2 linked regions of the Prolixibacter sp. NT017 genome follow. The protein of the gene in region 1 binds, or shares a complex with, the protein of each later gene. Links are inferred from orthologs where the notes say so. Each region holds a gene or a part of one and is shown on either strand. Other genes may lie near its edges. The genes, in order: secA and secY.

Region 1 (6,921 bases):
GGAATTCAGGGATGTGTGCCCGAAAGGCAAAACCATGAAGCGGGCGGAAGGATCACTTTGACTTGCCTTTTTGGTTCTTTTGTGGTAAGACAAAAGGACAGAAACAAGACAATCACTTAACCCGCTTCGGGGGTGATGCAATAACGCGAATTCCTAATCCCCCAATTTCATTGGGGTTGATGAATATTTATCCGGCGTTGCCGGAAGAAATAAGGAGCAAGAATTAGGCTAAAGCCTATATAACCTTGTCCCTTGTCACCCATGGCTGAAGCCATGGGCAATTCAGGTACTCTTTGCATTCATCCCAGCTGGATGACATGTTGTTAGAAAATAAAATCCTCAATCGAACGTACGCCCCCGGCCGGGGTCGAATGGATTTCCCCCAGCCGCGTTCTAACAATATTTGACTCCTCCGGAGTCTTTTGCACAAAAACAACCTGAGATTATCCCGGAGGGATAGAATATTCTTCTCCGCCGGTGAAACCGGTGGTGTAGCAACGAACAAAGCAACAACTCCGGAGGAGTTGAATTAGGATGCTTATTCAACCTTCTTCGACATTCCCGGAAGAAATATCGAAAATATTAGGCTAAAGCCATGGGCAATTATAATTTATTCACCGCCACTTTGTAATGCGGATCTTCCAGTACGTTGACGTCGATGATTTGCTCGGCGTTTTTCAACAGGATTTTGCAATCGGGGCTCAGGTGTTTCAGGTGGATCTTCTTCCCTACTTTCAGGTAGCGTTCCGTCATCTTGTTCAGCGCCTCAATAGCCGACATGTCGACCACCCGGCTTTCGGCAAAGTCGATAATCACCTCATCAGGGTCGTTCAGTACATCAAACTTTTCGTTGAAAGCAGTGACTGAACCGAAGAACAGCGGACCGTAAATCTCGTAATGCTTTACGCCATTGTCATCGGTGTATTTCCGTGCCCGGATGCGCTTGGCATTGTCCCACGCAAACACCAGTGCCGCGATGATGACACCAATCAGAACCGCTACGGCCAGGTTATGGAAGACAACCGTCACCAGCGTCACCATCACCATCACTAAGATATCAGACTTCGGCATTTTGTTGAAGGTTTTCAAACTAGCCCATTCGAACGTACCGATAGCGACCATAATCATCAGTCCCGTAAGCGCTGCCATGGGTAGCTTTTCAATCAAACCTGCACCAAACATGATAAACACGAGCAACATCACCGCTGCCACAATACCCGACAAACGAGCACGGGCTCCGGAAGAGATGTTAATCAAACTCTGGCCGATCATGGCACATCCGCCCATTCCGGAGAAGAGACCGGTCAGGAAATTGGCCGTTCCCTGCGCAATGGCTTCCTTGTTACCGGAACCACGTGTCTCAGTAATCTCGTCGATAATATTTAGCGTCAGCAAACTTTCAATCAGGCCTACACCGGCCACAATGGCTGCATAAGGGAAAATGATGGAAAGCGTTTCGAGGTTAAGCGGAACCTCCGGCAGATGGAACGGAGGAAAACCTCCCTGAATGGAAGCGATATCGCCCACGGTACGAGTATCAATGCCCAACGCGGCTACAATTCCGAAAACGACCAGAATAGCCGTCAATGGCGCCGGAATGGCTTTGGTGAGTTTCGGCAAAAGCCAAATGACCAGCATGGTGACGAAAACCAGCCCCAACATGGTGTAAAGCGGCATTCCGGTAAGCCAGTGCCCCGTGCTGTCTTTAAACTGGTGCAATTGCGACATGAAGATGATAATCGCCAGTCCGTTGACGAAGCCGAAAATCACTGGATGTGGAACGAGACGCATCAGTTTTCCCAGCTTCAATACACCGGCCAATATCTGTATAATCCCGGCAAGGATAACCGTCGCCAACACATACTCCGGGCCATGTGTTTTGGCCAGCGCCACAATCACAACAGCAACAGCTCCGGTGGCACCGGAAATCATCCCGGGCCGTCCGCCCAGAATCGATGTAACGATGCCCATAATAAAGGCCGAATAGAGCCCGGTGAGCGGAGACAATCCCGCGATAATGGCAAATGCCAGTGCTTCCGGTATTAAAGCCAATGCCACCGTCAGTCCGGACAGGACTTCGTTTTTATAATTTACTTTTTGCGTTAATCCAAACAGATTAAGATACTTCTCCATGTCAAACTTTTAATCATACATTTCCTTGCCGGAGCCATTCAGCCCGGGACCGATTTCTACGTAAGTGCATGGATTTAATTCGTTAGATGGTGATCAGGTCAGGTTCCTTTCTTATTTAGAACGCGCAAAAATAAGAATATCCCACTCATTCACAACAAGCGGGATATTATGTAACGGTAAAGGTTTCCTTCGTTTTTCGTTACCGGAAATAAAAAAGCCGGCACTCAACGAGTTACCGGCTCCATATCTTAATTCTTGTATATCTTCGGCGGTCGCTTTAGTGCGCGAACCACCAATATTATTCCGGCCAAGACAAACGGGATACTGAGCAGCTGTCCCATATTCAGCAACATATGTGCTTCGAACGGCTCCTGGTCCTGTTTGATGAATTCGATGAAGAAACGGGCGGTGAACACACAAATAAAGAATACGCCCAACAAGAAGCCGGGACGATTCCGCTTGTCATCCGTTTTAAAATACATTCGCCACAGCAAGATAAAAGTTCCCAGGTAACAGAGTGCCTCATAAATCTGTGTCGGATGTTTGGCAACGGTTTCGCCGTTCCGCTCAAAGATGAATCCCCAGGGCAGTGAAGTCTGTACTCCGTAAATCTCTGAGTTCATCAGGTTACCGGTACGAATTAAAACGGCCACCAGCGCTACCGGCACCACGAGGCGATCCAATGTCCAGAGCATCGAACGTTTGGTAACAAACCGTGAATAGAGCCAGATGGCAATCAGGATACCGATGGCCCCGCCGTGACTGGCCAGACCGCCGTGCCAAACCTTCAGAATTTCCCACGGATGCTGTGAATAATAGTCCCATCCATAAAAGAAAACATGTCCCAAACGCGCGCCGACAACCGTGGCGATAATCACGTACATAAACAGACTGTCGAGCCACTTTTCGTTGGCATTTTCAAACTTGAACATCTTCTCCATGATGTAATATCCCAACAAAAACCCGGTGGCAAACAAAAGTCCGTACCAACGAACTGACAACGGGCCGAGATGGAAAATCTCCGGATTTACATTCCAATGGATGAACAGGAACTCATTCATAGTATGTGCACATTAAAAGTAAAAGCAGCAGGTTGCCCCTGCTGCCATATGAAGAACTAATTTATTTTCGTTTACACAACACCACGCCCGTGACATTGTTTATATTTCTTTCCACTTCCACACGGACACGGGTCATTTCGTCCGATTTTCGGCCCGTGGCGAACCGGTTCCATTTTCTTCTGTGGTTGCTGCTCTCCACCTTGTCCTCCGCCGGAACTCAGGCCGCCGGCTTCGCTCTTCTCTTCCTGGTACTGTGACCGATCGGTGTGTTGTACCGCCTGCGCTTCCTGCACCTGGTTCGGGTCGCTAATCGGAATATGTCCTTTCATCAGGGTAGAAACAACATTTCGGTTCAGCTTGTCCATCATTGACTTGAAAAGGTTGAACGATTCAAGCTTGTATATCAATAACGGGTCTTTCTGCTCGTAACTGGCGTTCTGCACTGATGTACGCAGGTCGTCCAGTTCGCGCAGGTGTTCCTTCCACTCATCGTCAATCGAAGCAAGGTTTACCTGCTTGGTATACGATTTCACCAGGTCCTGTGCCTCTGTTTTATACGATTTCTCGAGGTTGGTAACAATCTGGTAAACCTTCTGCCCATCGCTGATAGGAACAACAATGTTATTGTATATGTGCGATTTGTGTTCGTATACATCTTTAATGACCGGCCATGCCTGTTTCGAAATGATCTGCACCTTACGGGAATAATTGTCGATCATTGCTTTGTAAATCCGATCGGTAATTTCTTCCGGATTCTGGCTGATGAATTCCTCCTTCGTCACCGAAGTGTCGATGGAGAGCAGACGCATGGTCTCGAGACGGAATTCTTCGTAGCCATCCTGTCCCATCGGATGGAAATCGGCTACCAGTGCTTCCACCGAGTCATACATCATATTCAGCACATCCACTTCCAGGCGTTCGCCGAAGAGTGCGTGTTTACGTTTCTTGTAAATCACCTCACGCTGCGAGTTCATCACATCATCATATTCCAGCAAACGCTTACGAATACCGAAGTTGTTCTCCTCGACTTTCTTCTGTGCCCGCTCAATGGATTTGGAAATCATGGAGTGCTGAATCACTTCGCCTTCTTCCAGTCCCAAACGGTCCATAATACCGGCAATCCGGTCGGAAGAGAAGAGACGCATCAGATCATCTTCCAGCGACACAAAGAACTGTGATGAACCCGGGTCACCCTGACGACCGGAACGTCCGCGCAACTGACGGTCGACACGACGTGATTCGTGACGCTCGGTACCGATGATAGCCAAACCACCGGCTTCTTTTGTTTCCGGTGTCAATTTGATGTCGGTACCACGACCGGCCATGTTGGTTGCAATGGTTACCGTTCCTGGCTTACCGGCTTCCGCCACAATGTCGGCCTCACGCTGGTGCAACTTCGCGTTCAGCACCTGGTGATCGATACCCCGCATTTTCAGCATGCGGCTCAGCAATTCCGATATTTCCACGGAAGTGGTACCTACCAGCACCGGCCGTTCCTGCTTATGCAGTTTGGTAATCTCTTCAATAATGGCGTTGTATTTCTCTTTCTTGGTTTTGTATACCAAGTCTTCCTGGTCCTTACGGACAATGGGTTTGTTGGTCGGGATGACCACTACTTCCAGTTTGTAGATGTCCCACAATTCGCCTGCCTCCGTCTCTGCAGTACCGGTCATACCGGCCAGTTTGTGGTACATCCGGAAGTAATTCTGAAGCGTAATCGTCGCGAACGTCTGCGTAGCCGCTTCCACGGTCACCCGCTCTTTCGCCTCGATGGCCTGGTGCAATCCGTCGGAGTAACGGCGACCTTCCATGATACGACCGGTTTGCTCATCCACGATTTTCACCTTGTTGTCCATCACCACGTACTCCACATCCTTTTCGAACATGGTGTAGGCGCGCAACAGCTGGTTAATGGTGTGCACACGCTCCGATTTCACCGCATAACTCTGAATCAGCTCGTCTTTCTTTTCCAGCTTGGCCTGGTCTTCCAACGACTGGTCGTTTTCGATCTCAGCAATCTCTGCACCAATATCTGGCAAAATAAAGAAGTTGGGGTCTTCGTTGTCTTGCGACAGCACATCGATACCCTTATCGGTCAACTCAATTGAGTTCAGTTTCTCATCGATTACGAAATAAAGCGGGTCGGTAACAACATGCATGTTCTTGCTATTGTCCTGCATGTAGTAGTTCTCCGACTTCTGCATCTTAGCTTTGATACCCTCTTCACTCAGGTAACGAATGATCGCTTTATTCTTAGGAAGACCTTTGAATGAACGATACAATAACAATGCACCTTCATCACGCTCTTTCGAATCTTCCGATTTTATCTTTCTCTTGGCTTCCGCCAGAATTTGCGCTACCAGGTCACGCTGCAGTTTTACCAAACGCTCAATCGGCGCTTTCAGCTCTTCGAATAACTGGTCATCACCCTTCGGAATCGGACCCGAAATGATCAACGGCGTACGAGCATCGTCAATCAAAACCGAGTCGACCTCATCGACGATGGCGTAGTGGTGTTTCCGCTGCACCAAATCGGATGGGTTGATGGCCATGTTGTCACGCAGGTAATCGAAACCAAACTCGTTGTTCGTTCCGTACGTGATATGCGCATTGTAAGCAGCACGTCGTTCGGCCGAGTTGGGCTGATGCTTGTCGATACAATCAACAGACATGCCATGGAATTCGAAAATCGGTCCCATCCACTCCGAGTCACGACGAGCCAGGTAATCGTTCACTGTTACCAGGTGAACGCCTCTACCGGCCAACGCATTCAGGAACACCGGCAACGTTGCCACCAGCGTCTTACCTTCACCGGTCGCCATCTCAGCGATTTTACCTTCGTGAAGCACAATACCACCGATGAGCTGAACATCGTAGTGAATCATATTCCACTTCTGATCCGAACCGCCCGCTTCCCAGTGATTGGCATAAACGGCTTTATCACCTTTCATGTCCACATAATCTTTCGCGGCAGCCAAATCACGGTCGAAATCGTTGGCCGTCACTTCCAGCTGTTCGTTTTCAGCAAAACGACGGGCGGTATCTTTTACGATGGCAAAAGCGGTGGGCAATACTTCATTCAATACCTCTTCAATCTTCGTATCGATCACCTCTTCCAGTTTGTCGACCCGATCGTAGAGTTTTTCACTCTCTTCCAAAGGCACAGAACCACTTTCAGCCTGTTCCTTCAATGAAGCTATTTCGTCTTCTTCAGCCTTGATATACTCTTTAATCCTGGCTTTTAGTTTTTCTGTCTCAGCTCTAAGCTCGTCGTTGGTAAATCCGGTTACGCGCTCAAATTCACTTTTCACGCGTTCCAATACCGGCAAAATCCCTTTGATATCCCTTTCGGATTTATTACCAAAGACTTGTGTTAGAAATTTTGTTACAAATGCCATTATATCTTGTTCTGTTATTTTTTATGTTTACTTCTATCGCGAATCACTCACAAATTAAACTAAAAGTTGCAAGTATTGAAAACAATCCTTGCTTTTTTCAGCGAGTGAAATTCCCCAATTTTTTGCCATCACAGAACAAAAAAAGGAGAATACCGCCAAGGGCACTCTCCTCTTTACGAAATCAATATTTTCGGATGTAAAATCGCGATCTGATCAATTTCCCGCAAGATGGCAGAATTGCCTGGCGGGAATTGTTTATCAAGAACTATGCCCCGGCTGTCGGATCTGTAAATGAACGGTTGCCCATCTCCCGATCCATCATCAGCAAG
Region 2 (6,045 bases), 2.1 Mb from region 1 along the record:
TTCATACATTCGCTTCGACGACAATGCAGTTGTGTTGCTCAGTGCAACCGGCGAAATGCGCGGAACCCGTATTTTCGGTCCCGTCGCCCGTGAACTGCGTGACAGCCATATGAAAATTGTCTCTTTGGCACCTGAAGTACTTTAAAAAGATTCAGAACAATGCAGAAAAAGTTACATATCAAAAAAGGGGATAGCGTAGTGGTTATATCCGGCAACTCAAAAGGGCAGCAAGGAAAAGTGCTCGAGGTAATCCGGGAGAAAGACCGCGCCATCGTCGAGGGAGTCAATCTGGTGTCAAAGCACACCAAACCCAATGCAGAAAATCCACAGGGAGGCATCTTGAAACAAGAAGCTCCGGTGCACATTTCCAACTTAATGTTGGTTGATCCTGCAAGCGGTAAGCGGACTCGCATTGGCCGTCGCCTGAACGACAAAGGAAAATTAGTACGTTATTCGAAAAAATCAGGAGAGGAGATTAAGTAATGGATTACGTACCTACACTAAAGAACAAGTACCGAGAAGAAATCGTTCCTGCTTTGCAGAAAGAGTTCAGTTATAGCTCAGTTATGCAGGTTCCGAAACTCGAGAAAATCATTATCAACCAGGGAGTTGGTGCCGCTATCGCCGATAAGAAGCTTATCGAGATTGCAGTTGAAGAATTGACTGCAATTACAGGTCAGAAAGCTGTAACCACCAATTCACGGAAAGATATCTCGAACTTCAAATTGCGTAAAAAAATGCCGATTGGAGTTCGCGTAACACTTCGTCGTGAAAGAATGTACGAATTTCTCGATCGTTTGATTAGTGTTGCTCTGCCGCGTATTCGCGACTTCAAAGGAGTAAACGACAAATTCGACGGACGTGGAAACTATACACTGGGTGTTACCGAACAGATTATTTTCCCCGAAATCGTTCTCGATAAAGTGACGAAAATTAATGGGTATAATATTACGTTCGTAACCTCGGCTGACACCGATGAAGAGGGATATGCACTGCTTCGCGCATTTGGTATTCCGTTTAAAAACGCTAAAAAGAATTAAAGGATATGGCTAAGGAATCAATGAAAGCACGCGAAGTAAAACGTGCGAAACTCGTTGAAAGATATGCCGAAAAAAGGGCACGCCTGAAAGAAGAAGGTGATTATATTGCACTGAGCAAACTGCCGCGTAACTCATCACGCGTACGTATGCACAACCGTTGCAAACTCACTGGTCGTCCGAAAGGGTACATGCGTCAGTTCGGCATCTCCAGGATTCAGTTCCGTGAAATGGCTTCGGCCGGCCTGATTCCCGGAGTAAAAAAAGCAAGTTGGTAATCATTTAAATTATTGCAAAGATGACTGATCCGATTGCAGATTATCTGACTCGACTGAGAAATGCCCTTAAGGCAAAACATAAAGTAGTAGAGATTCCTGCATCAAACCTGAAAATCGAAATGACCAAAATCCTGAAGGAGAAAGGTTACATTTTGAATTACAAAATTGATGAAGAGAAAAACTACCAGGGAAGCATTAAAATCGCTCTCAAGTACCATCCGGTAGACGGTACACCAGCGATCAAAACGCTGAAACGTATCTCCAAACCCGGACTTCGCCGTTACTGTAACACCGATTCAATTCCGCGTGTACTGAACGGTCTGGGTGTAGCCATTCTTTCCACATCGAAAGGGGTTATCACCGATAAAGAAGCAACGGACCTGAAAGTAGGTGGAGAGATTTTGTGCTACGTTTATTAATAAAGGAGGAATTACAATGTCAAGGATAGGAAAACTGCCCATTGAAGTCCCTGCCGGAGTGACCGTAAACGTAAGCGACGAAAATATCGTTACCGTAAAAGGTCCCCAGGGAGAACTCTCCCAAAAGGTCGATCCCGAAATGGAGGTTTCTGTAGAAGGAAACACCATTGAGGTGAAGCGTCCTACTGAGCAGAAGCGTCATAAAGCGATGCACGGTCTGTACCGTTCGTTGATTAACAACATGGTTGAAGGCGTTTCAAAGGGTTATGAAATTAAATTGGAATTGGTTGGTGTTGGTTATCGTGCCGAGAACAAAGGACAGATTCTTGATCTGGTTCTGGGATATTCTCACCATACCTACATTCAGCTTCCTAACGAAGTGAAGGTAGAAGCCGTGACCGACAAGCGAAGCAATCCAATCGTAACACTTAAGAGTGCTGACAAACAGCTCATCGGCCAGGTTGCTGCTAAAATTCGTTCCTTCCGTATGCCTGAACCTTACAAAGGAAAAGGTATCAAGTTTGTTGGAGAGCAGCTGCGTCGTAAAGCTGGTAAATCGGCCAATGTTAAATAATTTGACTTTTGAGTTATGGCTCTTACAAAGCAAGAAAGAAGAGATAGAATTCGTAAAAGAATCAGGACTAAAATTTCTGGTTCTGCCGAGGCTCCTCGCATGAATATATATCGCAGCAATAAGCAGATTTACGTGCAGCTGATCGATGATGTAGCGGGTAATACCTTGGTTGCCGTATCTTCACTGAATAAAGAAATCGCCTCTGAAAAGGGTACGAAAATCGAGATTGCAGCAAAAGTTGGGAAACTGGCTGCTGAGAAAGCAGTAGCTGCAGGTATCAGTACCGTTAAATTCGATAGAGGGGGATATTTGTATCACGGACGTGTAAAAGCAGTTGCAGAAGCTGCTCGCGAAGGAGGTCTTAAATTCTAAGCATTATGGCAAAGAACATTAAAAAAGTAAAAACCAGCGATCTCGACCTTAAAGACCGGTTAGTAGCAATTAACCGTGTCACCAAAGTCACCAAAGGTGGTAGAACATTCAGCTTTTCAGCTATCGTCGTTGTTGGCAACGAAGACGGAATTGTAGGCTGGGGTCTTGGTAAAGCCAGTGAAGTAACCACCGCCATCGCGAAAGGTGTTGATGCAGCAAAGAAAAATCTCGTTAAGGTTCCGGTTATCAACGGAACCATTCCACACGAGCAAATCGCCAAGTATGGTGGTGCACGAATTTTCCTGAAACCGGCATCTTCGGGTACCGGGGTAAAAGCAGGGGGTGCTATGCGCGCCGTACTGGAGAGTGTTGGAGTACACGACATCCTGGCTAAGTCCAAAGGATCGTCTAACCCGCACAATCTGGTGAAAGCAACGTTCAATGCATTGCTCGAAATGCGCGATGCTTACACAGTTGCTGAACATCGTGGCGTAACCCTCGATAAAGTGTTTAACGGTTAAGAAAGACACCTAGAGAAATGGCAAAAATTCGAATTACACAGGTGAAAAGCGGAATCGGTGCTTCAAAGGTTCAGAAGAAAACCCTGGTGGCCCTGGGACTGAGAAAACTCAACCAGACCATCGAGCATGAGGCTACCCCGCAAATTCAGGGAATGGTTAACAAACTGAAACACCTTGTTAAGGTTGAAGAAGTTTAACGACAAAAAACTTTTTTTCAGATATGGAATTGCATAACATACAGCCTGCAAAAGGTTCCACCAAAAGCGAAAAGCGGATTGGCCGTGGTCAGGGCTCCGGTAAAGGAGGTACATCAACCCGTGGTCACAAAGGTGCCAAATCCCGTTCCGGTTACTCACGTAAAATCGGATTCCAGGGTGGACAGATGCCTTTGCAGCGCCTTGTGCCTAAGTTCGGTTTCAAAAATGTGAACCGGGTTGAATACAAAGCTATCAACCTGAGTGTTTTGCAGAAATTAGCCGACGATAAAGGCCTGGAAGCAATCGACGTTGACACGCTCATCGCCGCAGGATTTATCTCTAAAAACGATAAGGTGAAAATTCTCGGAAACGGTGAATTGAGTAAAAAACTCAACGTAAAAGCCCATGCTTTCTCAAAGAGCGCTAAAGAGGCAATCGAAAAATTAGAAGGAACTACTGAAATACTCTGAACCTAATGAAAAAGTTATTCGAGACCCTTAAGAACATCTACAAAATTGAGGATCTAAGATCCCGGTTGACTGTTACCTTTCTGTTTCTGTTGGTTTACCGACTCGGTTCATACGTCTCGTTGCCGGGGATTGACCCCGCGCAGCTCGGTGCACTGAAGGCGCAATCATCAGAAGGACTGTTAGGATTGTTGAACATGTTTTCCGGGGGGGCATTCTCCAATGCATCGGTATTCGCATTGGGAATTATGCCTTACATTAGTGCTTCAATTGTAGTGCAGCTTTTGGGTATCGCAGTTCCTTATTTTCAGAAGTTGCAGAAGGAAGGAGAATCCGGACGTAATAAAATTAATCAGATTACCCGCTATTTGACAGTGGGTATTCTGTTGTTTCAGGCTCCGGCTTACCTGACTAACCTGCACTACCAGCTTCCCGAGACAGCTTTCGCTATCAAAGGGGCTGCATTTACCGTTGCCTCGACGGTGATTCTGACGGCCGGTTCCATGTTTATCATGTGGCTGGGTGAACGAATTACCGATAAGGGAATTGGTAATGGTATTTCGCTGATTATCATGATTGGTATTATTGCCCGTCTGCCTTTCGCACTCTTCGCCGAGTTTGTTAGCCGGTTAGAAGAGCAGGGAGGAGGACTGGTGATGTTCCTGGTCGAGTTTGTATTGTTGTTCCTGGTATTTATGGTGACTATCCTGTTGGTACAGGGTACCCGGAAAGTACCGGTGCAGTATGCAAAGCGGATTGTAGGTAACCGTCAGTACGGCGGTGTTCGTCAGTACATTCCCCTGAAGGTGAATGCTGCTGGTGTAATGCCTATCATCTTTGCCCAGGCGATCATGTTCGTACCGATGAGTATTGCCGGATTTTCCGGTTCGGAATCAATGAGTGGCTTCGTGTCTGCATTCTCGAACTATACCGGATTCTGGTATAATTTTACCCAGTTCATGCTGGTAATCATATTCACCTATTTCTACACCGCTATTACCATTAATCCGGTCCAAATGGCTGAGGACATGAAAAAGAATGGCGGGTTTATTCCGGGAGTAAAACCGGGTAAACGAACGGCTGAATATTTGGATACCATCATGTCAAGAATTACACTGCCGGGTTCCATCTTTTTGGGACTGGTAACGATTCTGCCTGCATTTGCAATGATGATGGGAGTGAACTCTCAGTTTGCGCACTTCTATGGCGGTACATCACTGTTGATTCTTGTAGGAGTTATTCTGGATACCTTGCAGCAGATTGAAAGTCACCTGCTCATGCGTCACTACGATGGCCTGTTGAAAGGTGGTCGTATCAAGGGACGTACCGGTGGCGGTCCTTCTGTAATATAAGGCGGAGGGGAATGATTTACTTCAAAACCAATGAAGAAATCGACCTCATTCGTGAAAGCTGCTTACTTGTAAGTCGCACATTAGCTGAAATAGCACTATATATTCAACCCGGTATCACAACGAATGAGTTGGACCGGATAGCTGAAACGTTCATTCGAAATAATAACGGAAAGCCTGGTTTTCTGGGGTATCAGGGATATCCCAATACCCTTTGCACTTCTGTGAACAACACGGTAGTGCACGGTATTCCGTCCGGATATAAAATAAAGGACGGCGATATTGTTTCCATAGATTGTGGTGTACTCTTAAACGGCTGGTACGGTGATTCATGTTATACCTTTATGGTCGGAAATGTTCCGGAACGTGAAACAACCTTATGCCGGGCAACTTATCGTTCGCTCGAGGACGCCATAACCGCGGCAATTGAAGGAAACCGGCTCGGAGATATAGGACATGCTGTCCAGCGTCATGCCGAACTACATGACTTTACGATAGTGAAAGATTTGGTTGGGCATGGCATTGGGCGGAATCTTCACGAGGAACCAGCGGTTGCCAATTACGGCAAACAGGGGCGTGGAGTGAAGCTCAGGCGTGGGATAGTGTTGGCTATCGAACCGATGCTGAATTCGGGTAAGCCCGGAGTCGTAACCGAAGACGATGGTTGGACCGTTAAAACAGTAGATGGAGAATCGTCAGCTCACTATGAACATACCATTGTGGTACGGGATGGGAAAGCTGAAAAACTTTCAACTTTTAACTTTATAGAAGAAGCAATTAAAAAAAACAACTTTTTATGGCAAAACAGCCTTCTATAGAACAAGATGGAAC

Evidence for each region.
Region 2: the proteins of secA (region 1) and secY are in contact, whole or in part, in a crystal structure (PDB 3DIN), measured with the Thermotoga maritima proteins. The link is inferred for Prolixibacter sp. NT017 from one-to-one orthologs. Residues at the interface, in WP_004082002.1 of Thermotoga maritima: Glu261, Ala262, Arg263, Lys300, Ala301, Arg302, Thr303, Ile304, Ile305, Leu323, Tyr324, Asp325, Pro326, Val329, Ser330, Tyr333, Ile336, Lys340, Phe345, Val349, Glu363, Phe364, Tyr374, Ser375, Gly376, Gly377, Glu393, Ile395, Thr482, Ser483; in WP_004081795.1 of Thermotoga maritima: Glu108, Gly109, Glu110, Glu111, Ala236, Glu237, Arg238, Arg239, Ile240, Thr241, Ile242, Gln243, Tyr244, Ala245, Arg246, Arg247, Val248, Thr249, Gly250, Arg251, Arg252, Val253, Tyr254, Gly256, Ala257, Ser258, Thr259, Tyr260, Leu261, Pro262.

What each region holds. Positions count from the first base shown.
Region 1 is NZ_BLAV01000001.1:1,392,358-1,399,278, reverse strand. Bases 3,066-6,921 are described here. They hold secA (preprotein translocase subunit SecA), read right to left. Parts: upstream 6,593-6,921; coding sequence 3,266-6,592; downstream 3,066-3,265. Other genes in these bases: GJU87_RS05675 (ferritin), read right to left, coding at 6,858-6,921; lgt (prolipoprotein diacylglyceryl transferase), read right to left, coding at 3,066-3,194. Outside these bases: GJU87_RS05690 (SulP family inorganic anion transporter), read right to left, coding at 604-2,133; more of lgt, read right to left, coding at 2,382-3,065. UniProt on the Escherichia coli protein: Required for protein export, interacts with the SecYEG preprotein conducting channel.
Region 2 is NZ_BLAV01000001.1:3,499,721-3,505,765, reverse strand. The notes cover bases 3,066-6,045. They hold secY (preprotein translocase subunit SecY), read left to right. Parts: upstream 3,066-3,873; coding sequence 3,874-5,217; downstream 5,218-6,045. Other genes in these bases: infA (translation initiation factor IF-1), read left to right, coding at 6,011-6,045; map (type I methionyl aminopeptidase), read left to right, coding at 5,229-6,032; rplO (50S ribosomal protein L15), read left to right, coding at 3,422-3,868; rpmD (50S ribosomal protein L30), read left to right, coding at 3,219-3,398; rpsE (30S ribosomal protein S5), read left to right, coding at 3,066-3,201. In the rest of the region: rplN (50S ribosomal protein L14), read left to right, coding at 1-145; rplX (50S ribosomal protein L24), read left to right, coding at 160-483; rplE (50S ribosomal protein L5), read left to right, coding at 483-1,040; rpsN (30S ribosomal protein S14), read left to right, coding at 1,046-1,315; rpsH (30S ribosomal protein S8), read left to right, coding at 1,336-1,734; rplF (50S ribosomal protein L6), read left to right, coding at 1,751-2,308; rplR (50S ribosomal protein L18), read left to right, coding at 2,324-2,680; more of rpsE, read left to right, coding at 2,686-3,065. UniProt on the Escherichia coli protein: The central subunit of the protein translocation channel SecYEG. Consists of two halves formed by TMs 1-5 and 6-10.